Regions from separate parts of the Streptomyces sp. NPDC059455 genome, predicted to be linked through region 3. Evidence: riboswitches for the same ligand, from Rfam matches in the RefSeq annotation. Region 3 holds a riboswitch; each other region holds the start of a gene.
What was found. A riboswitch is a leader RNA that binds a small molecule or an ion and turns the genes downstream of it on or off. The one in region 3 is predicted to bind S-adenosylmethionine.

Region 1 (6,701 bases), on a different contig from region 3:
GAGCCGCTTCGTGCGGTCCGCGCGCTCGCCGTCGCTCATGCGCAGGGCCTCGTGCAGCGCGCGGGCCGTGCCCTCCACGTCGTACGGGTTCACCACCAGCGCGTCCTCGCCCAGCTCGGCGTACGCGCCCGCCTCCCGCGACAGCACCAGCACGCAGCCCCGCTCGGAGACCACCGGGACCTCCTTGGCCACCAGGTTCATCCCGTCCCGGATGGGGTTGACCAGGGCCACGTCCGCCAGCCGGTAGGCCGCGAGGGACCGGGCGAAGTCGTCCTTCACATGCAGGGCGACCGGGGTCCAGCCCTCCGTGCCGTACTCCTCGTTGATCTCGCCCGCGATCCGCCGCACCCGCTCGGTGTAGTCGCGGTAGACCGCGAGGTCCTGGCGCGAGGGGTAGGCGAAGGCGACGTGCACCACGCGCTCGCGCCACTCGGGGCGGGTCTCCAGCAGCCGCCGGTAGGCCAGCAGCCCGCGCACGATGTTCTTGGACAGCTCGGTGCGGTCCACCCGGACGATCGACTTCCGGCCCGGCCCGATCTGCGCCCGCAGAGTGCTCAGCCGTTCGTCCACATCGGCCCGGCGCGACCGCTCCCGCAGGAAGTCCGCGTCGGCGCCCAGGCCGTGGACGCCCAGCCGGGTCTCCCGGCCCTCGAAGCGCACGGCCGTCGCCATGCCGTCACCGTGGCCGTCCTCGTTGCCGTCACCGTCCCGGACGATCTCCGCGCCCAGCACCGCCGCGCAGCAGTCGGCGAAGGTATTGGCCCAGCGCTCGGTGAGGAACGCGGCGCGGTCGCCGCCGAGGATGCCGCGCAGCACACCCGCCGCGACGTCGTCCGGCAGCAGCCGGTAGTAGTCCGGCGGGGCCCAGGGGGTGTGGGAGAAGTGACCGATCCGCAGATCGGGGCGGCGCTCGCGGAGCATCGCGGGCACCAGCGCCAGGTGATAGTCCTGCACCAGGACGACGGCCTCGTCCACCGCCTCCTGGGCGAGCGCGTCCGCGAAGGCCGCGTTATAGCTCTCGTAGGCCGCCCACTGCTCGGCGAACTCCGCGTCGAAGACCGGCTCGACCGGGGTCTGGTAGAGCAGATGGTGGACGAACCACAGCACCGAATTGGCGACGCCGTTGTACGCGGCGGCGAAGACGTCCGGCGCGATGTCGAGCATCCGCACCTGCTGGCCGGCGGTGTCACCGGGGTTCAGATGGCTGTCCCCGGCCCGCCGGGCCGCCTCGCGGTCGCCCTCCCCGAGCGCCGCGCACACCCACACCGCGTTCGCGTCCGGGCCGATCGCGCTGAGCCCGGAGACCAGCCCGCCACCGCCGCGCCGGGCGGTGAGCGAGCCGTCCTCGTCCAGGGTGTACGAGACCGGGCCGCGGTTGGACGCGACCAGGATCGGGGCGGTGCGCGGAACTGCCATGTCGCGAGCCTAGCCAGGCGCGGCCCCGCGCAAACGTACGTACGGTTTCTTGCCCCGTAGGTGCTATTCCGGTTCCGGCCACGTAAGCGCCAAGACACCAATCCCTCCGTGGAGCGCCGAGCCGTGGGCGCGGCGCCAAGGCGCTGTCCCTCCGCGAGCGCCGAGCCGAGGGCGCCAAGACGCAATCCCTCCGCGAGCGCCGAGCCGCTGAGCCGCTGACCCGCCGAGCCGCCGGCCCGGCGTCACGCCGCGCGCCGCGCCGTGTACTCCGGGATCTCGATCATCGGCGGCCGCTCCTCGGTGTCCACGGCCGTGGTGCGCGGCTCGAAGCCGTTCTCGCCCCGGTCGAACTGGGTCAGCCGCGGCCGCACCAGGTGGCCCCGGGCCAGCCGCAGCTGTGCGGTGCGGTAGATCGCGGCCGCCATCCGGCCGAGCGCCTGCCCGTCCTGGTGGCGGTGTTTGCGCACCCCGATGTCCACCTGGCCGAGCGCGTCGAGCCCCACTGTGTGCAGCGCGTCCACCAGCAGTCCCAGCTCGACGCCGTAGCCGACCGGGAAGGGCAGCCGCTCCAGCAGCGAGCGGCGCGCCGCATACTCCCCGCCCAGCGGCTGGACGAATCCGGCCAGCTGGGGCCAGTGCAGATTCAGCAGCGGGCGGGCGACCAGCTCGGTGACCCGGCCGCCCTGGCCCGCCACCTCGCCGAGCGGGCGGTCGTACATGCCCTTGACCAGCTCCAGCGTGGGGTCGGTCAGCAGCGGACCGACGATTCCCGAGACAAAGCGCGGTTCGAATTCCCGCAGGTCGGCGTCGATGAAGCAGACGATGTCGCCGCTCGTGGCGAGCAGAGACCGCCACAGCACCTCGCCCTTGCCGGGCAGCGCGGGCAGCCGGGGCAGCAGCGAGTCGCGGGGGACCACGGTGGCGCCCGCCGCCGCGGCGACCTCGGCGGTGCGGTCCGTGGAACCGGAGTCCAGCACCACCAGCTCGTCCACCAGCGGCACCGCCTCGCCCATCAGCTCACGCCGGATCGTGTCGGCGATCTCGCCGACCGTGGCCTCCTCGTTCAGGGCGGGCAGGACCACGCTCACCGTCGTCGCCGCGGCCCGCTTCGCGGCCAGCAGGCGATCCAGCGGACGGTCGTCGGCAGACCAGGAGCGGCGCTTCAGCCACCGCTCCACCTCATCCAGCACCTGTGTGTCTCCCCTGTTGTGATCGGGCCTGTTGTGATCGCTGTGATCCATCTCGCGCATCGGACGGCTAGCTCAACCATCCGGGCCTTCGGTTACAGTCTTGAACAACGCACGTGGCCGTCGTATGTCGGGGTCGACCTCGATGTTTACCGACGTACCGATGACGCTCGTGTCAACAAACGCCCGGGTCCGCCCGGTGCCATACCGCTCATCCAGAGGGGCAGAGGGAACGGCCCGTTGAAGCCCCGGCAACCCTCCAGCTGATCTCGCATTCCGCAGCGAGGCTCCCAGCTCGGGAAGGTGCCAATTCCGTCTCGTGGCGAAATGCGTCGCGAGGAAGATGAGGAGAAAGGGCCTCGCCATCCATGGCTGTGCAGTCAGTAGAAAGCTCAACCACTCCCTCCGCCTCCGGTGCCTTCGGCCCCGCCATCGCATTGTCCTGCCGGGAGTGCGGTGAGCGGTTCGAGCTGGGTCCGATCTTCGCGTGTGAGGCCTGTTTCGGGCCCCTCGAGGTCGCGTACGAGCTTCCGGCCGGCGACCCGGAGGGGCTCCGTCGGCGGATCGAGGCCGGTCCGAACAGCATCTGGCGCTACGCCCCGCTGTTGCCCGTCCCGGCGGACGTGGCGGATCTGCCGAGCCTGAACCCCGGCTTCACCCAGCTGGTCAAGGCCGACAACCTCGCCCGTGAGCTCGGCGTCACCGGTGAGCTGCACATCAAGGACGACTCCGGGAACCCGACCCACTCCTTCAAGGACCGGGTCGTCGCCATCGCCGTCCAGGCCGCCCGCACCTTCGGCTTCACCACCCTCTCCTGCTCCTCCACCGGTAACCTCGCCGGCGCGGTGGGCGCCGCGGCCGCCCGCGCGGGCTTCCGCTCCTGCGTCTTCATCCCGCACGACCTGGAGGCGGGCAAGGTCGTCATGGCCGCCGTCTACGGCGGTGAGCTGGTCGGCATCGAGGGCACCTACGACGACGTCAACCGCTTCTGCAGCGAGCTGATCGGCGACCCGGCGGGCGAGGGCTGGGGCTTCGTCAACGTCAATCTGCGGCCGTACTACGGCGAGGGCTCCAAGACCCTGGCGTACGAGATCTGCGAGCAGCTCGGCTGGCGGCTGCCGGACCAGATCGTCGTCCCGATCGCCTCGGGCTCCCAGCTCACCAAGATCGACAAGGGGCTGAAGGAGCTGATCGCGATCGGTCTGGTCGAGGACAGGCCCTACAAGATCTTCGGCGCCCAGGCCGAGGGCTGCTCCCCGGTCTCCGCCGCCTTCAAGGCCGGCCACGACGTCGTCCGGCCGCAGAAGCCGCGGACCATCGCCAAGTCGCTGGCGATCGGCAACCCCGCGGACGGCCCGTACGTCCTGGACATCGCCCGCCGTACGGGCGGCGCGGTGGAGGACGTGAACGACGAGCAGATCGTCGACGCCATCAAGCTGCTGGCCCGCACCGAGGGGATCTTCGCGGAGACAGCGGGCGGCGTGACCGTCGGCGTGACCAAGAAGCTGATCGAGGACGGTCTGCTCGACCCGTCCCTGACGACCGTCGTGCTCAACACCGGCGACGGCCTCAAGACCCTCGACGCGGTTGCCCCCACCACGGGTCCCTCTGCCATCATCCGCCCCACCCTTGACTCGTTCCGAGAGGCTGGCCTCGCATGAGCGTCAACGTCCGAATCCCGACCATCCTCCGCACCTACACCGGCGGCCAGGCCGAGGTCCCGGCCGAGGGCGCGACCCTCGCCGAGGTCCTGGCGGACCTGGAGAAGAACCACGCGGGCATCTCGGCCCGCGTCCTGGACGACACCGGCAAGCTCCGCCGCTTCGTCAACGTCTACGTCAACGACGACGACGTTCGCTTCGCCGACGGCCTGGCCACGGCGACCCCGGACGGCGCCGGGATCTCGATCATCCCGGCGGTCGCGGGCGGCTGCTGACCCCGCGTCCCCCTTCTCACCTTTGACATCGCCCCGTCCGGGGATAACCGGACGGGGCGATTCCGTGTGTGGAATCGCGATACAGTTGCCCGGATTCCCCGACGGTTCCGGGGTCGGAGCCACATATGAGAACTCGTCAAGTTGTGCGTAAAGTGTGAGCGCGAATTGTCGGGTTGGTTCCCTATGTCCCGCCCGGCTTACCCGAACTTCACATAATTTCTCACTTTTAACCGTTCGGCCGTGCCCAGAATTCTCGTCCGATTGACCTGTTGCAGAGGGCGTTGGGACGGATACATTCAGCGGCGGTCGACGCGTTCCGGCGCACACCCCCCACATCCGGGGGGTGAGGTCTGACCCGGGTCCGCGGAGTGCGGTCCTGCGCAAGGGCCAGCAATAGGGGAGTTAGGAATGGCTCAGGGCACCGTCAAGTGGTTCAACGCGGAGAAGGGGTACGGCTTCATCGCGGTCGACGGTGGTGCGGACGTGTTCGTCCACTACAGCGCGATCCAGATGGACGGGTACCGCACCCTCGAGGAAGGCCAGCGGGTCGAGTTCGAGATCTCGCAGGGTCAGAAGGGCCCGCAGGCCGACATGGTCCGCGTGGCCGTAGGCTGACGCGCCGACGCGACGCAGCTGAAACGAAGAAGTCCGAAGGGTCCGTGTCCCGAACAGGATACGGGCCCTTCGGCATGCCCGGACCCTCCCCCCCCCGTCCTCCGGACCACCTTCGGGCGCTTGCGCCCACCCGTCGCCCGGCCGCCACCCCTTGAGGACCACCTTCGGGCGCTTGCGCCCACCCGTCGCCCGACCATCTCCCCTCAAGGACGCCCTTCGGGCGCTTGCACTCGAATGGCCCGAGTGCTAATCATTGGCGTTAGCACTCTGACGTTGAGAGTGACAGAAGGACCGGGTCGGTGAGGCCCGCCATGGCCATGCGGGGCAAGGAACCGTGAGGCAGGCAGGCCGTCCGTCGCGGGCGCCAGCGCGGTCCGGAGCAATCCACCCCGTCTCTGGGAGGACCACTTCACATGGCCAAGATCATCGCGTTCGACGAGGAGGCGCGGCGCGGCCTCGAGCGCGGGATGAACCAGCTCGCCGACGCCGTCAAGGTCACCCTCGGCCCCAAGGGCCGTAACGTCGTCCTCGAGAAGAAGTGGGGCGCCCCCACGATCACCAACGATGGTGTATCCATCGCCAAGGAGATCGAGCTCGAGGACGCGTACGAGAAGATCGGCGCCGAGCTGGTCAAGGAGGTCGCGAAGAAGACGGACGACGTCGCCGGTGACGGCACGACGACCGCGACCGTCCTGGCCCAGGCGCTGGTCAAGGAGGGCCTCCGCAACGTCGCCGCGGGTGCCAACCCGATGGCGCTCAAGCGCGGTATCGAGAAGGCCGTCGAGGCCGTCTCCGCCCAGCTGCTCGAGCAGGCCAAGGACGTGGAGACCAAGGAGCAGATCGCCTCCACCGCCTCCATCTCCGCCGCCGACACCCAGATCGGTGAGCTCATCGCCGAGGCGATGGACAAGGTCGGCAAGGAAGGTGTCATCACCGTCGAGGAGTCGCAGACCTTCGGGCTCGAGCTCGAGCTCACCGAGGGCATGCGCTTCGACAAGGGCTACATCTCCCCGTACTTCGCGACGGACATGGAGCGTATGGAGGCGTCGCTCGACGACCCGTACATCCTGATCGTCAACTCCAAGATCAGCAGCGTGAAGGACCTCCTCCCGCTGCTCGAGAAGGTCATGCAGTCGGGCAAGCCGCTGCTGATCATCGCCGAGGACGTCGAGGGCGAGGCCCTGGCGACCCTGGTCGTCAACAAGATCCGTGGCACCTTCAAGTCCGTCGCCGTCAAGGCCCCGGGCTTCGGTGACCGCCGTAAGGCCATGCTCGGTGACATCGCCATCCTTACCGGTGGCACCGTCATCTCCGAGGAGGTCGGCCTCAAGCTGGAGAACGCCGGTCTCGACCTGCTCGGCCGTGCCCGCAAGATCACGGTCACCAAGGACGAGACCACGATCGTGGACGGTGCCGGCGACACCGAGCAGGTGCAGGGCCGCGTCAACCAGATCCGCGCCGAGATCGAGTCCTCGGACTCGGACTACGACCGCGAGAAGCTCCAGGAGCGCCTGGCGAAGCTGGCCGGCGGCGTGGCCGTCATCAAG
Region 2 (6,701 bases), on a different contig from region 3:
GCGTACGAGAGCGAGGACATCGGCGACCCCGAGCTGGCCGCGCGCTCCGCCGCCCAGCGCCGGGTGCTGCTCTCCCGCGACCGGGGGCTGCTGCGCCGCCGCGAGCTGTGGGCCGGGGCGTATGTCTACAGCGACCGACCCGATGAGCAACTGCGTGACATCCTCGGCCGGTTCACCCCGAGCCTGGCGCCCTGGACCCGCTGCACCGCCTGCAACGGGCCGCTGGAGGACGCCGACAAGGAGACGGTCCGGGAGGAGCTGCGGCACGGCACCCGGCGTACGTACGACGCCTTCGCGCGCTGCACGGTCTGTGCGCGGGTCTACTGGCGCGGTGCCCACCACGCCCGTCTGGAGGCCATCGTGGCCGGGGCGATGGGCGAGTTCGGCGACGCGCGGGCCACGCTGTCCTGAGCGCCGGGCCGTTCGTCGCGCCGCCGAGCGGCGCTAACGGCCGCAGCGGGGGCACTGGAAGCCATGTCCGCCCGCGGTGAGTCCCTTGCCGCCGGTGCCGTAGGGGATCAGGACCATCTGGAGCCGTCCGCAGGCGCAGCGGCTCCAGACCACGACGCCCTCGCTGGTGTTGTGCCGGGAAACGATGGTGTGCGTGTCGGTGTTCATGGCAGCAGGATGACGCCGGACGACCGTTGAGGTCCATTGCACGTTTTCCGGGTCGTATGTGCAAAATGATTTCATGATTGACCTGCGTCGGCTTCATATGCTCCGGGTGGTGCGCCAGCAGGGCACGGTCACCGCGGCCGCCGAGGCCCTGCACCTCACCCCGTCCGCGGTCTCCCACCACATGCGCGAGCTCGCGCGCGAACTCAAGGTCCCGCTCCTGGAGCCGCACGGCCGCGGCGTCCGGCTGACCCCGGCCGGGCACCTGCTCATCGAGCACGCCGACGTGCTGCTGGCCCGGTGGGAGGAGGCGCGGGCGGAGCTGGAGTCCTACGGGGCGGGCATGACCGGACCGCTGCGCATCGCGGGCTTCACCACCGCGATCAGCGGCCTGATCGCCCCCGCGGCCGGGCGGCTGCGACACAGCCACCCCGACCTGCTGGTGCGGGTGCGCGAGTGCGACACCGAGGAGAGCATGGACCTGCTGGTGGCGGGCGAGGTGGATCTCGCGGTCGTGGAACCCATCGAGGGCGGGCCGCCGCCGGATGACGCGCGGTTCGAGCAGAGCCCTCTGCTGGAGGAGCCGCACATCATGCTGGTGCCCGCCGACCACCGGCTGGCGGGGGCGGCGTCGGTGCGGCTGGAGGACGCGGCGGCCGAGGACTGGATCGTCGCCGACCCGGGCACCTGCGACCACGCCCAGCGGGTGCGGATGCTGTGCGCGGCGGCCGGGTTCTCGCCGCGGATCGTGCACGCCGCCACCCACTGGTCGGCGGTCTGGTCGCTGGTCGGGAACGGGCTGGGCGTCTCGCTGATCCCGCGGCTGGCCGAGGGCCCGGCGGGCCAGGCGGCGGCACGGGTGCCGGTGGCGGGCGAGAACATTCCGACACGGCGGATCCTCACCTGCGTGCGCCGGGGCAGCCGGCGGAACCCGCTGATCGACCTCGGGATGGAGGCGCTGGAAGAGGCGGTGCGCCACCACCAGAGCCTGGACGACTGGCCCCGATCCGCCGCCTGACGACACACCATGACGCCCTCTCAGGACACCTCGTCCTGGAGGGCCTCCGGAAGCGTGGTGTGGAAGGCCGGGTGGGCGTGCAGCCGTCGCACATAGGCGCGCAGCTGCCCATGGCGGGAGACCCGGTCGGCCGCGTCGGTGTCCAGGCGGAGCCGGTGCTCGGTGTCCAGCTGGACCAGGGCCACCCACAGGTCCACATCGGCGGCGGTCAGCTCCTCGCCCAGGGCGTACGGCGCGGCCGTCAGCCCGCGGTCGAGCCGGTCGAGGGCGGTCAGCAGCCGCTCCAGCGCCGCGTCCCGGCACTCCGCCTCGGCTGCCGTCCCGGCCTGCCGGGCGGCGTGGGTGATGTCCGCGTCGAGGAGGTCCCGGAGGGCGTCGATGTCCGTGGCGAGGGCCGCCGGGCGCAGCCGGGGGCGTCCGGTCCCGCTGTCGTCGCTCAGATGGCCGGCGAGGTCGCGCAGGATGTCGGGCGTGTGATTGCTGACGACACGTCCGGTCCAGCGGTCGCACAGCGCGGGCGCGTCCACCGGTCCGCTGTAGCGGTGCCAGGTGGCCTCGTAGGCCCCGCGCAGTGCGGCGTACGCCTCGGGGGTGTCGTCCGGGAGCCCGACGAGGGTGGTGGCCACGGTGTCCCGCAGCCCGAGCAGATCGAGGGTGATGGAGACGCGCAGTGAGAGCGGACAGCTCGCGGAGAGGTAGAGCCGGTAGCGATGCGGCACCGGGTAGAAGCCACCGGCGAGGTCGACGCCGATGCGGCTGCGGAAGCGGTGCGGTGGCGCGGGCGGGGCGATCCGGGGGCGGGGCGAGCAGGGGTCGGGGTCGAGAAGAGCGGCAGGACCTGAACTGACCGGAAACGTCTCGGACATGGCTCTCCAAGGCAGTGACGGAAGCCCCGGCCACCGCCGGTCCGGGCGGCGCCGATGGCACGACGGAAGGGAAGCCCGCGTGGGGCACCCGCCGGGACGGTGCCGGGACACACCCGACCCCCGGCGCGCGGGACCGCGCTCGGTGACCGTGTCGACTCGCGCCGACTCAGAGAGCTGGACTGGAGGCGCTGCAGATGCGCAGCAGATCGATGTGCAGCCGCCTGGTCAGGAGGCGGAGCCGGCGGAGCGGGGACAACGGCCGGGGACGCCGACGGGCGCCGTCCCCGTGGCTGTCGGTCCTGGACATCTCCACCGATCCCATCATCGGGGGCTCGCGAGGCAGCGAGACCGCGCTTGTCCCGTCCACGCCGACGGAACCTGGTCGTCACCCGGGGGCACCCCGTCGCGGGAGAAGGGTTGCCTGTCAACGAGCCGGGGCCGATGACCCACCTGAGCGGGGGTTCCGCACGGTGGGCGCTGACAATCGTGACCGTCCCTGACAGTGTCGTCGCGCTCCGCGAGGGCGTCAACCCATGCCGGAGTGGCCAACACCGGCCGACGGTACGGCGGATGCACGGCGCCCTGGCGCGATCGGCTCGGAGATGGCGCGATCGGCTCGGAGATGGCGCGACCGGCTCAGCGGAACTGCCGGTCCGGGCCGCCGGTGTCCCGCTCGATGAGGACCATGGCCGCGTCGTCCGCCAGCCGTCCCTCGGCGTGCCGGACCAGGGCGTGGCGCAGCCCGTCCAGGTACTCGGACGGGGTGGCGCCGTCCAGCGCCTCCATGGTCCGGTGCAGCGGAAAGAACTCGTTGTCGTTGTTGCGGGCCTCGAGCACCCCGTCGGTGTGCAGCAACAGCCGGTCACCGGACCGGAACGGAAAGGTCTCGACGCCTATCGCGGAAGGGCCGAGGAACTCCTCGAGGCCGAGCGGCGGCAGCGGGCGCGCCGGGTCCAGGGAGCGCACCTCGCGCTCGCGCATCACCAGGGGCGGCGGATGGCCGCGGTTGATCAGCTGGACCAGCGAATCGTCCGTCACCTGGGCGAGGAGCACGGTGACGAACTGCTCCTCGAGCTCCTGCGGGTCCTGTAGCTGGGAGCGGTCCAGCAGCTCGTACTCGCGCGCCAGCGCGGCCGCACAGCGGTGCATCACCTCGGCGAGGTCCTGCTCGTAGTGCACCGCCTCCCGGAAGGCACCCACGACGGCCGCGGCGGACCGCACCGCGGCCAGCCCCTTTCCCCGCACATCGCCGACGATCAGCCGCACTCCGTAGCGGGTGCACATCGCCTCGTAGAGGTCCCCGCCGATCTGCGCACCGCGCTCGGCCGCCAGATAGACGCTGGCGGTGTTCACCACGCCCATCCGGGCGGGCAGCGGCCGCAGCACCACGTTCTGGGACACCTCGGCGATCCGGCGGATATGGGCCAGCTCGCGGTCCCGGCGCACCCGCACCGCGCTGGTCACCACGCTCGCCACCGCCACTACCAGCAGGGCCAGCAGATTCGTGTACAGCTGCGGGGTGCCCCAGGCGTCGTTGTGGATGGCGGTGATCGCGCTGACCACGCCCGCCAGCACCGCCACCCCGGCGGTGCCGACCGGCCCCATGGTCACCGCCGCCAGCGCCGGAGCCGGGGAGAGCAGGGGGCCGGTGTAGAGGGTGTGCGCGGGGGAGAGCTCGATGCCGAGTACCGCCGCGAGGACCAGGAACGGCAGACACCGAGTGATCGCGAACAACGTCTGGCTGCGACCGCTCACCCCTGGGGCGGCACGCTTGAATCGCATAATTCGGTACTTTATCCGATGAAGAACCTCGAATGGGGGTGTTTTCCACAACGCGACGGAGGCCCCGGGCGTAGCCTGACGCTATGCCCGAGCTTCCGGACGTCGAGGGGTTCCGGCGGACGCTGGCCTCCTGCGCGCAGGGCCACCGCGTCGAGCGGGCGGAGGTGGCCGATCCGGGGGTGCTGCACGGGGTGACCGCGCAGCGGCTGAAGCGCGACCTCAAGGGCCGCCGCTTCGCGGCACCGCGCCGCCACGGCAAGTGGCTGATCGCCCCCACCGACGGGCCCACGGTCGTGCTTCACTTCGGCATGACCGGGCGGCTGGTCTGCGGGGCGGACTCCGAACCGGCGGGCCGGTTCCAGCGCGTCGCCTTCGACCTCGACGACGGTCACCGCCTCGGCTACGAGGACCAGCGCAAACTCCAGGGCATCTGGCTCGCCGCCACCGACGACGACATCGACCGGATCATCGGCGATCAGGGCCCGGACGCGCTCTCGCTGGGCCGGGCCGATCTGGACCGGCTGCTGGAGGGGCGGCGCGGACGCGTCAAGGCCACCCTGACCGACCAGGCCGTGATCGCCGGACTCGGCAATCTGCTCGGCGACGAGATCCTGTGGCACTCCCGGATCCATCCGCGGCGGCCGGTGAACGCGCTGACCGACGGCGAACGCGATCGCCTCCACAGCGCGCTGCGCCAAGTGCTGCGCGCCTCGGTGCGGGCGGGGCGGGTGCCGGACGACCCGGACTGGCTCACCGGGCGGCGTGACGACCCGGATCCGCACTGCCCCCGCTGCGGCGATCCGCTGCGCCGCGGCCGGATCGCGGGGCGGACCAGCCTGTGGTGCCCCCACTGCCAGCGGGAGGACGCCTGACGGCCGACCGGGCCCCCGTACCTCGACAGCGCCCCAGTGCCTCGACCGCGCCACCCGCGTCCCGCCCGCCTCTCCCGACGTGGCCGGTGGTCAGGAGATGTAGGCCGTGTAGGACATCACATCGCCCGCCTTCACCCGGTACTCGGGATCGTCCCGGGTGAACGTCTCCTCGATGTCCAGCACCTTGCCGTCGTCCGGGTCGAGGACGATCAGGTAACGGCTCCCGGGGGTGCCGGTGAACCGGAATCCCTGTCCCTCCCGGCCGAGCCGGTCGGTGACTCTACCCGCCGGGCGAAGCCCCTCGAGTCCGGAGAGCAGGGCGACGATGTCCGCCCTCTGGCGCGGTCCCGGGGTCCACACCGTGCGGAAGGACCCGATGGCCGAGAGCAGCTCCGCCGGGTCGCGGTCCGCGCCCGGGGACCAGACGGCGAGATACTCGCGCAGCGCGGAGGCACCGGCTGGGGGGTCCTCGAAGTAGCTCTGGTTGGCGCCGTCGATACCGGGTGGATAGTGCTCCTCGCTCAGCACCTTGCCGTCGTGGACCGTACGCGGCGGGGGACCGTCCTCGATCACCGGGCGGCCCGGATGGCGCGGATCGGTGGCCACCTCCAGCGTGGAACCGCTGCCGTCCGCGTTCCAGCGGGTCAGCGACTCCCGGGGCAGCGTCACCGCGTCCTCGCCCGACTTCATGCTCAGCGCCCAGCTCTGGAAATGGCTGCCCCGTTCGCTCTTCCCCGGGGACGCCTCGGCCGCCACCCGCGCCCGCCGGACGATCTCGGCGAGGGATACGTCCGCCCGGGAGGCATGCGCCACCAGCGGCAGTGGCCTGGGCGCGGCCACGGCGGGGGAGGAGCCGGTGCCCGAGACGGTCAGCGCCAGGGCGACGACCGTCGCGGCCGCCGCGGCCCCCAGGCTCCAGACCGCGCGCCGCCGTACGGTGCGGCGCCGCCGGTCCCGGGACGGCAGCCGCCGCAGCAGCAGCTCGGCCCGCGCGTCCAGCGGCCGGTCCCGCCAGGGGCCGGTGTCGGCGGACACGGGGTTGGCCTCGCGGAGCAGATCCAGTTCGTCGGTCATGCGTGTCCATCCTTGTCGGCCCTGTCAGCCCTCTGGGCCCTGTCGCCCTTGCCGCTCGTGCACCCCAGCGAAATCCGGTCGTCCCGGCGCAGGGTCTCTATCTGCTCCCGCAGCCGCCGCCGCGCCCGGTGCAGCCGCATCGCGGCGGCGGACCGGCCGCACCCCAGCACGGTGCCGAGCTCCTCGACGGTCAGCTCCTCCCACGCCGTCAGCCGCAGCACCTCCTGGTCGGCCTCGGCGAGCCGGGAGAGCGCCTCCAGTACCCAGGAGCCCGGTCGCTCCGCGTCCGGACTCGCCACGGTGCGCCCGCCGCGCGTCACCTCGTGGTGGCCCAGTTTGAGCAGCAGTCGGCGGTAACGGCCCTTGCCGCGCACGGTGTTGGCCAGACAGTGCCGGGCCACCCCGTACAGCCACGGCAGCGGTGACTCGGGCAGTTCGGCCCGGCGCCGCCAGGCCACCGCGAAGACCTCGGCG
Region 3 (6,701 bases):
AAGATCCTGACACCGGGGTAATCCGTGAAAAAGCTCTCCGCACGACGGCGCCATCCGCTGGCTGCGCTCGTCGTCCTACTCTTCGCGCTGGCGGTCACTGGGGGGCTGTACGCCGCGTTTTCGCCGAGCGAGGCGAAGGCCGACGACAGCTCCGCCCAGTCCCTCGCCATCGAGGAGGGCAAGAAGCTCTACGCCGTCGGCTGCGCCAGCTGCCATGGCACGGGCGGTCAGGGGACCTCTGACGGCCCGAGCCTGGTCGGCGTCGGCTCCGCCGCCGTGGACTTCCAGGTCGGCACCGGCCGTATGCCGGCGCAGCAGCCGGGCGCCCAGATGCCGAAGAAGAAGAAGGTCTACTCGGACGCCGAGACCGAGCAGCTCGCGGCCTACATCGCGTCGCTCGGTGCGGGTCCGGTGACGCCCACCAAGGGCGAGTACAGCCCGGACGGCGCGGACGTCGCGAAGGGCGGGGAGCTCTTCCGTACGAACTGCGCGCAGTGCCACAACTTCGCCGGTAAGGGCGGTGCCCTCACCAACGGCAAGTACGCGCCGGCTCTCGACGGGGTCAGCCCCAAGCATCTCTACGAGGCCATGCAGACCGGCCCGCAGAACATGCCCTCCTTCCCCGACACCGTGATGCCGGAGAAGAACAAGCAGGACATCATCGCCTACCTCGACACGGTCAACAGCGACAAGAGCAAGACCCCCGGGGGTCTTGAGCTCGGTGGGCTCGGCCCGGTGAGCGAGGGTCTGTTCGGCTGGGTCTTCGGCATGGGCGCGATGATCGTCCTCACCATCTGGGTCGCCGCCCGGACCGCAAAGGCCAAGAAGTCATGAGTAGCCACGAGATTTCAGAAGCAGAAGACAAGCTGCCGGAAGCGCGGGGGGCCGAGAGTGCCGTAAGGCCGGCCGAGGACCCGTTCGCCGACCCGGGGCTGCCCCCGCACGAGCACCGTATGCAGGACATCGACGAGCGGGCCGCGAGGCGCTCCGAGCGCACCGTCGCCCTGCTCTTCACGGTCTCGATGCTGGCCACGATCGCCTTCATCGCCGCGTATGTGGCACTCCCGGTCGACAGGTACATCTACGTCTTCCCGATCGGGCACATCAGCGCGCTGAACTTCGCGCTGGGGCTGACGCTCGGCATCGCGCTGTTCACCATCGGCGCGGGCGCGGTCCACTGGGCCCGCACCCTGATGTCCGATGTGGAGGTCGCCGACGAGCGCCACCCCATCGAGGCCAGCCCCGAGGTCAAGTCGAAGGTCCTCGAGGACTTCGCCACCGGCGCCAAGGAGTCCGGCTTCGGCCGGCGCAAGCTGGCCCGCAACACCCTCTTCGGCGCGCTCGCGCTGGTGCCGCTCTCCGGCATCGTGCTGCTGCGGGACCTCGGTCCGCTGCCGGGCACCAAGCTCCGGCACACCAAGTGGGCCAAGGGCAAGCGGCTGATGAACTACAACACCATGCAGCCGCTGCGCCCCGAGGACATCGCCGTCGGCTCGCTCACCTTCGCCATGCCCGAGGGCATGAGCGAGGAGCAGCACGACTTCCAGACGGAGATCGCCAAGGCCGCCCTGATGCTGGTCCGGCTGCAGCCGGAGAACATCAAGGACAAGCGCGAACTGGACTGGTCGCACGAGGGCATCGTCGCGTTCTCCAAGATCTGCACCCACGTCGGCTGCCCGATCAACCTCTATGAGCAGCAGACCCACCACGTCCTGTGCCCCTGCCACCAGTCGACCTTCGACCTCTCCGACGGTGGCCGAGTGATCTTCGGTCCGGCCGGTCACGCACTGCCGCAGCTGCGGATCAAGGCCAACGACCAGGGGTACCTCGAAGCCATGGGCGACTTCTCGGAGCCCGTCGGTCCTGCTTACTGGGAGCGCGGATGAGTACTTCAAGCGACAGCGCCGCGCAGCGCCGGGGCAAAGCGCCCGCGGGTGAGCGCGTCGCGGACTGGGCCGATGGCCGGCTGGGCATCTACAGCCTGGCCAAGGCCAATATGCGCAAGATCTTCCCGGACCACTGGTCCTTCATGCTGGGCGAGGTCTGCCTCTACAGCTTCATCGTCATCATCCTCACGGGTGTGTACCTGACGCTGTTCTTCCACCCCAGCATGTCGGAGGTCGTCTACGAGGGCCCGTACGTCCCGATGCAGGGCGTGCGGATGTCCGAGGCGTTCCAGTCGACCCTCGACATCAGCTTCGAGGTGCGGGGCGGTCTGCTGATCCGGCAGATCCACCACTGGGCCGCGCTGGTCTTCCTCGCCGGCATGTTCACGCACATGATGCGCGTGTTCTTCACCGGTGCGTTCCGCAAGCCGCGTGAGATCAACTGGCTGTTCGGCTTCCTGCTGTTCTTCCTCGGCATGCTGACCGGCTTCACCGGCTACTCGCTCCCCGACGACCTGCTCTCCGGCACCGGTCTGCGGTTCATCGAGGGTGTGTTCCTGTCGATCCCGGTGGTCGGCACCTACATCTCGATGTTCGTCTTCGGCGGCGAGTTCCCCGGCACCGACCTCATCGCGAGGCTCTACCCGGTCCATGTCCTGCTGCTGCCGGGCATCATGCTCGGCCTGCTGGTGGCGCACCTGATCCTGGTCTTCTACCACAAGCACACGCAGTACCCCGGGGCCGGAAAGACCGAGAAGAACGTCGTCGGCATGCCTCTGCTGCCGGTCTACATGGCCAAGGCGGGCGGCTTCTTCTTCCTGGTCTTCGGTGTGATCGCGGTCCTCTCCGCGGTCGCGACCATCAACCCGATCTGGACCATCGGCCCCTACCGGCCCGACCAGGTGTCCACCGGCGCCCAGCCCGACTGGTACATGGGCTTCGCCGAGGGTCTGGTCCGTGTGATGCCCGGCTGGGAGATCAACGCCTGGGGCCACACGCTCGTCCTGGGCGTGTTCATCCCGATCGTGCTCTTCCCGCTGGTCCTGTTCGCGATCGGGCTCTACCCGTTCATCGAGTCCTGGATCACCGGCGACAAGCGTGAGCACCACATCCTGGACCGCCCGCGCAACGCCCCGACCCGTACGGCCTTCGGTGTCGCCTGGCTGACCGCGTACTTCGTGATGCTGATCGGTGGCGGTAACGACCTGTGGGCCACCCACTTCCACCTGTCGATCAACTCGATCACGTGGTTCGTGCGGATCGGCTTCTTCGTCGGCCCGGTCCTGGCGTTCATCGCCACCAAGCGGATCTGCCTCGGCCTCCAGCGGCGCGACAAGGACAAGGTGCTGCACGGCCGGGAGACCGGCATCATCAAGCGGCTGCCGCACGGTGAGTTCATCGAGGTCCACGAGCCGCTCTCGCAGGAGCAGCTGCACACGCTCACCCAGCACGACCAGCCCGAGCCCTACGAGATCGGCCCGGAGGTCGACGAGAACGGGGTCAAGCGGAAGATAAAGCGTTCCCAGAAGCTCCGTTCGAAGCTCTCCAAGGGCTATTACGGCGGGGACAACGTCATTCCGAAGCCGACCCGGGAGGAGCACCACGAGATCACCAGTGGCCACGGCCACCACTGATCTCCCGGTACCCCTTCAGCGACCGGTTTCTTCATACAGCGACGCCACAGACCAGGGCCCCGGCCGTGCGGCCGATAGGCTTGCGACGGGCCGCTGAAGTGCGCGGACCCCTTCCCTGCCCACCCCCACGGATCCAGGAGCGGACCATGGACGTTGTGACCCCCGCCGGAGGCGACAGCACCGCGACGGCCCGAACCTGGCCGGACGTACTGAGCTCGCTGATCGCCGGCCGGGACCTCGATGCCGACGACACCGCATGGGCCATGGACCGGATCATGCGGGGCGAGGCCACCGACGCCCAGATCGCCGGTTTCGCGATCGCGCTGCGCGCCAAGGGCGAGACGGTCTCCGAGGTGGCCGGTCTGGTACGGGCCATGTACGAGCACGCCCGGGTGATCGAGGTGCCCGGGGAGACCGTGGACATCGTGGGCACCGGCGGCGACCGCGCCAGGACCGTCAACATCTCCACCATGTCCGCGCTGGTCGTCGCCGGTACCGGCGCACGGGTGGTCAAGCACGGCAACCGCGCCGCGTCCTCCGCCAGCGGCGCCTCCGATGTGCTGGAGAAACTCGGCGTCAATCTGGACATCACCCCCGAGCGGGTGGTCGAGGTCGCGGAGGAGGCGGGGATCACCTTCTGCTTCGCGGTGAAGTTCCACCCGTCGCTGCGGCATGTCGCCTCGGCCCGCCGCGAGCTGGGCGTCGCCACCCCGTTCAACCTGCTCGGCCCGCTGACCAACCCGGCGAGGGTCACCTGCCAGGCGACCGGGGTCGCCGACGCCCGTATGGCGCCCATCATCGCCGGGGTGCTGGCCGAGCGCGGCTCCTCCGCGCTGGTCGTCCGGGGCGACGACGGGCTGGACGAGCTCACCGTGACCACGACCTCCCAGGTGTGGGAGGTCCGGGACGGCGTCGTGCGCCAGGAGACGTTCGACCCCCGGGACGTGGGCGTCGAGCGGGCCCCCGTGGAGGCCCTGCGGGGCGCGGACGCCTCGTACAACGCCGATGTGGCCCGCCGGCTGCTGGCGGGCGAGCGGGGCCCGGTCCGGGACGCGGTGCTGCTGAACTCGGCGGCGGCGCTGGTGGCGCTCGAGCGGGAGCCGGGCGACAAGCCCCTGACGGACCGGATCGGGGAGGGTGCGGCGCGGGCCGCCGAGTCGATCGACTCGGGCGCGGCGCGCGACGTCCTGGAACGGTGGGTCCGGGCCACCCACGCCTAGGGGGCCGGCGGGTCCTGGCTCCGCCGGGTGGTCCGCCGGACACCCCCTTACGCGGGACCCTTACGGCGCTCATGCCCTGTCCGGGATGCGGACAGGGCATGAGCGCCGGCGCCCGACATGGCATACTCCTGCCCAGGTCACGAGCGACAGCGACTACGGCCCCGGCCCGCTGTCCGGCAACCCTCCGTCCGTGGCGGGGTGCCCCGGGTGATGACCAGGCCGCCAGGCAGCGAGGCCGGCGGCAAGCGCGGACCCCTCGCACTAGGGGTCCTGGTGGTCGAGGGAGTTCTTCCGTGATGCAGCGAATGCGTTAGGGCCGAGCGGCCCCGTCTCTCCTCATGTGCTCCGCGCGGTGCGGCCGTGCGTCGAGCGATTTTCCGCGCCCTTACGGCCGGCTCGCCGCCGCCGTTTCGGTGCGCGTCACGCATTCCTTCGCCCCCTTAGGGAGACTTCGCCATGTCCGCGCGCCCTGCTGCCACCGCCACCGCTTCCACCACCGCTGTCGCCGCCTGTGAACCGCTGCCCGTGCTGGGCGGCGATGTCCTGGTTCCCCTCGTCACTGGTGGCGAGGTGACCTACGCGGCGCTCGACTACGCCGCCAGCGCCCCCGCGCTGCGGCGGGTCTGGGACGACATCGCCGCGTACGCGCCCTACTACGGCAGCGTGCACCGCGGGGCGGGCTACCTCTCGCAGCTGTCCACCGACCTCTTCGAGAACAGCCGTAAGGACGTCGCCGCATTCCTGGGCTGCCGCGAGGACGACCAAGTCGTCTTCACCCGCTCCACCACCGATTCGCTCAACCTCCTGGCCGCCGTGGCACCCCGGGGCACCGAGGTCTTCGTCTTCGAGACCGAGCACCACGCCTCGCTGCTGCCGTGGGAGCAGCGGGAGGACGTCACCGTCCGCTACCTCAGCGCCCCGCGCTCCCCGCGGCAGGCGGTGGAGACGCTGGAGAAGGCGCTCGCGGGGCGCGCCGAGGGCCCGGCGCTGGTGTGCGTGACCGGCGCGTCCAATGTCACCGGCGAGCTGTGGCCGGTGCGGGAGCTGGCCGAGGCCGCGCACGACCACGGCGCCCGTATCGTCCTGGACGCCGCGCAGCTGGCCCCGCACCACCCCGTGGACATCGCGGAGGCGGACGTCGACTGGGTGGCTTTCTCCGGGCACAAGCTGTACGCGCCCTTCGGGGCCGGGGTGCTGGCCGGGCGGGCGGACTGGCTGCGGGAGGCCCGGCCGTACCTGGCGGGCGGCGGCGCCAGCCGTAAGGTGACGCGCAGGGACGACGGCGGCGTCGACGTCGAGTGGCACACCACCGCCGCCCGGCACGAGGCGGGCTCGCCGAACGTCATCGGCGTCTACGCGATCGCGTCGGCGTGCAAGGCGCTGACCGAGGCCGGTTTCGCGGGCCTGGTCGCCCGTGAGCGGCAGCTGATCGAGAAGGTGCGGGCGGGGCTGGCCGAGGTGCCCGAGGTGCGGGTGCTCTCGCTGTTCGGCGATGACGCGCCCCGGGTCGGCGTGCTGTCGTTCGTGGTGGAGGGCTGGAACAGCTCCCACTTCGCGGCGGCGCTCTCCGCGGAGTACGGCATCGGCGTACGCGACGGGCTGTTCTGCGCCCATCCGCTGGTCCGCACCCTGCTGGACAGCGAGCCCGACGAGCCGGGCGAGTGCGGCGCGCCCGAGGCCGCGCCGGGGGAGCGGTCGCTGAACGCGATCCGGGTCAGCTTCGGGGCGGGCACCCCGGACGAGCATGTGGAGCGGTTCGTGGGCGCCGTGAAGGAACTGGTGCGCGACGGCGCCCGGTGGAGCTACCGCACCGAGGACGGCCGCTGCGTCCCGGACCGCGGCTGAGGCCTCTGGGCCCCTGGGCCAGAGGGTTCGGGGGCGCCAGGCCCGCCGGGGTGTCCGGCGGACCACGCGGCGGGGGGGGGCGCGCGGGCGGCGGCGCGCCCCCCCCCCCCCCCCCC

Region 1: linked by a shared signal. The riboswitch ahead of thrC (threonine synthase) and the one ahead of ACFXB5_RS46995 (aminotransferase class V-fold PLP-dependent enzyme) in region 3 are both predicted to bind S-adenosylmethionine.
Region 2: linked by a shared signal. The riboswitch ahead of ACFXB5_RS10345 (glutathione S-transferase C-terminal domain-containing protein) and the one ahead of ACFXB5_RS46995 (aminotransferase class V-fold PLP-dependent enzyme) in region 3 are both predicted to bind S-adenosylmethionine.

Annotation. Positions count from the first base shown of each region.
Region 1 covers NZ_JBHYVB010000014.1:34,471-41,171, forward strand. The annotation lists gene ACFXB5_RS07140 (trehalose-6-phosphate synthase) at 1-1,416, opposite strand, end outside; gene ACFXB5_RS07145 (glucosyl-3-phosphoglycerate synthase) at 1,659-2,606, opposite strand; SAM riboswitch class I at 2,812-2,953, shown strand; gene thrC (threonine synthase) at 2,972-4,264, shown strand; gene ACFXB5_RS07155 (MoaD/ThiS family protein) at 4,261-4,539, shown strand; gene ACFXB5_RS07160 (cold-shock protein) at 4,948-5,154, shown strand; gene groL (chaperonin GroEL) at 5,568-6,701, shown strand, end outside.
Region 2 covers NZ_JBHYVB010000021.1:49,837-56,537, forward strand. The annotation lists gene ACFXB5_RS10330 (Mut7-C RNAse domain-containing protein) at 1-411, shown strand, start outside; gene ACFXB5_RS10335 (hypothetical protein) at 445-618, opposite strand; gene ACFXB5_RS10340 (LysR family transcriptional regulator) at 692-1,633, shown strand; gene ACFXB5_RS10345 (glutathione S-transferase C-terminal domain-containing protein) at 1,654-2,499, opposite strand; SAM riboswitch class IV at 2,845-2,991, opposite strand; gene ACFXB5_RS10350 (PP2C family protein-serine/threonine phosphatase) at 3,136-4,281, opposite strand; gene ACFXB5_RS10355 (Fpg/Nei family DNA glycosylase) at 4,365-5,153, shown strand; gene ACFXB5_RS10360 (CU044_5270 family protein) at 5,244-6,227, opposite strand; gene ACFXB5_RS10365 (RNA polymerase sigma factor) at 6,224-6,701, opposite strand, start outside.
Region 3 covers NZ_JBHYVB010000247.1:451-7,151, reverse strand. The annotation lists gene ACFXB5_RS47015 (c-type cytochrome) at 25-834, shown strand; gene ACFXB5_RS47010 (Rieske 2Fe-2S domain-containing protein) at 831-1,886, shown strand; gene ACFXB5_RS47005 (cytochrome bc complex cytochrome b subunit) at 1,883-3,520, shown strand; gene trpD (anthranilate phosphoribosyltransferase) at 3,667-4,740, shown strand; SAM riboswitch class IV at 4,876-4,994, shown strand; gene ACFXB5_RS46995 (aminotransferase class V-fold PLP-dependent enzyme) at 5,197-6,585, shown strand.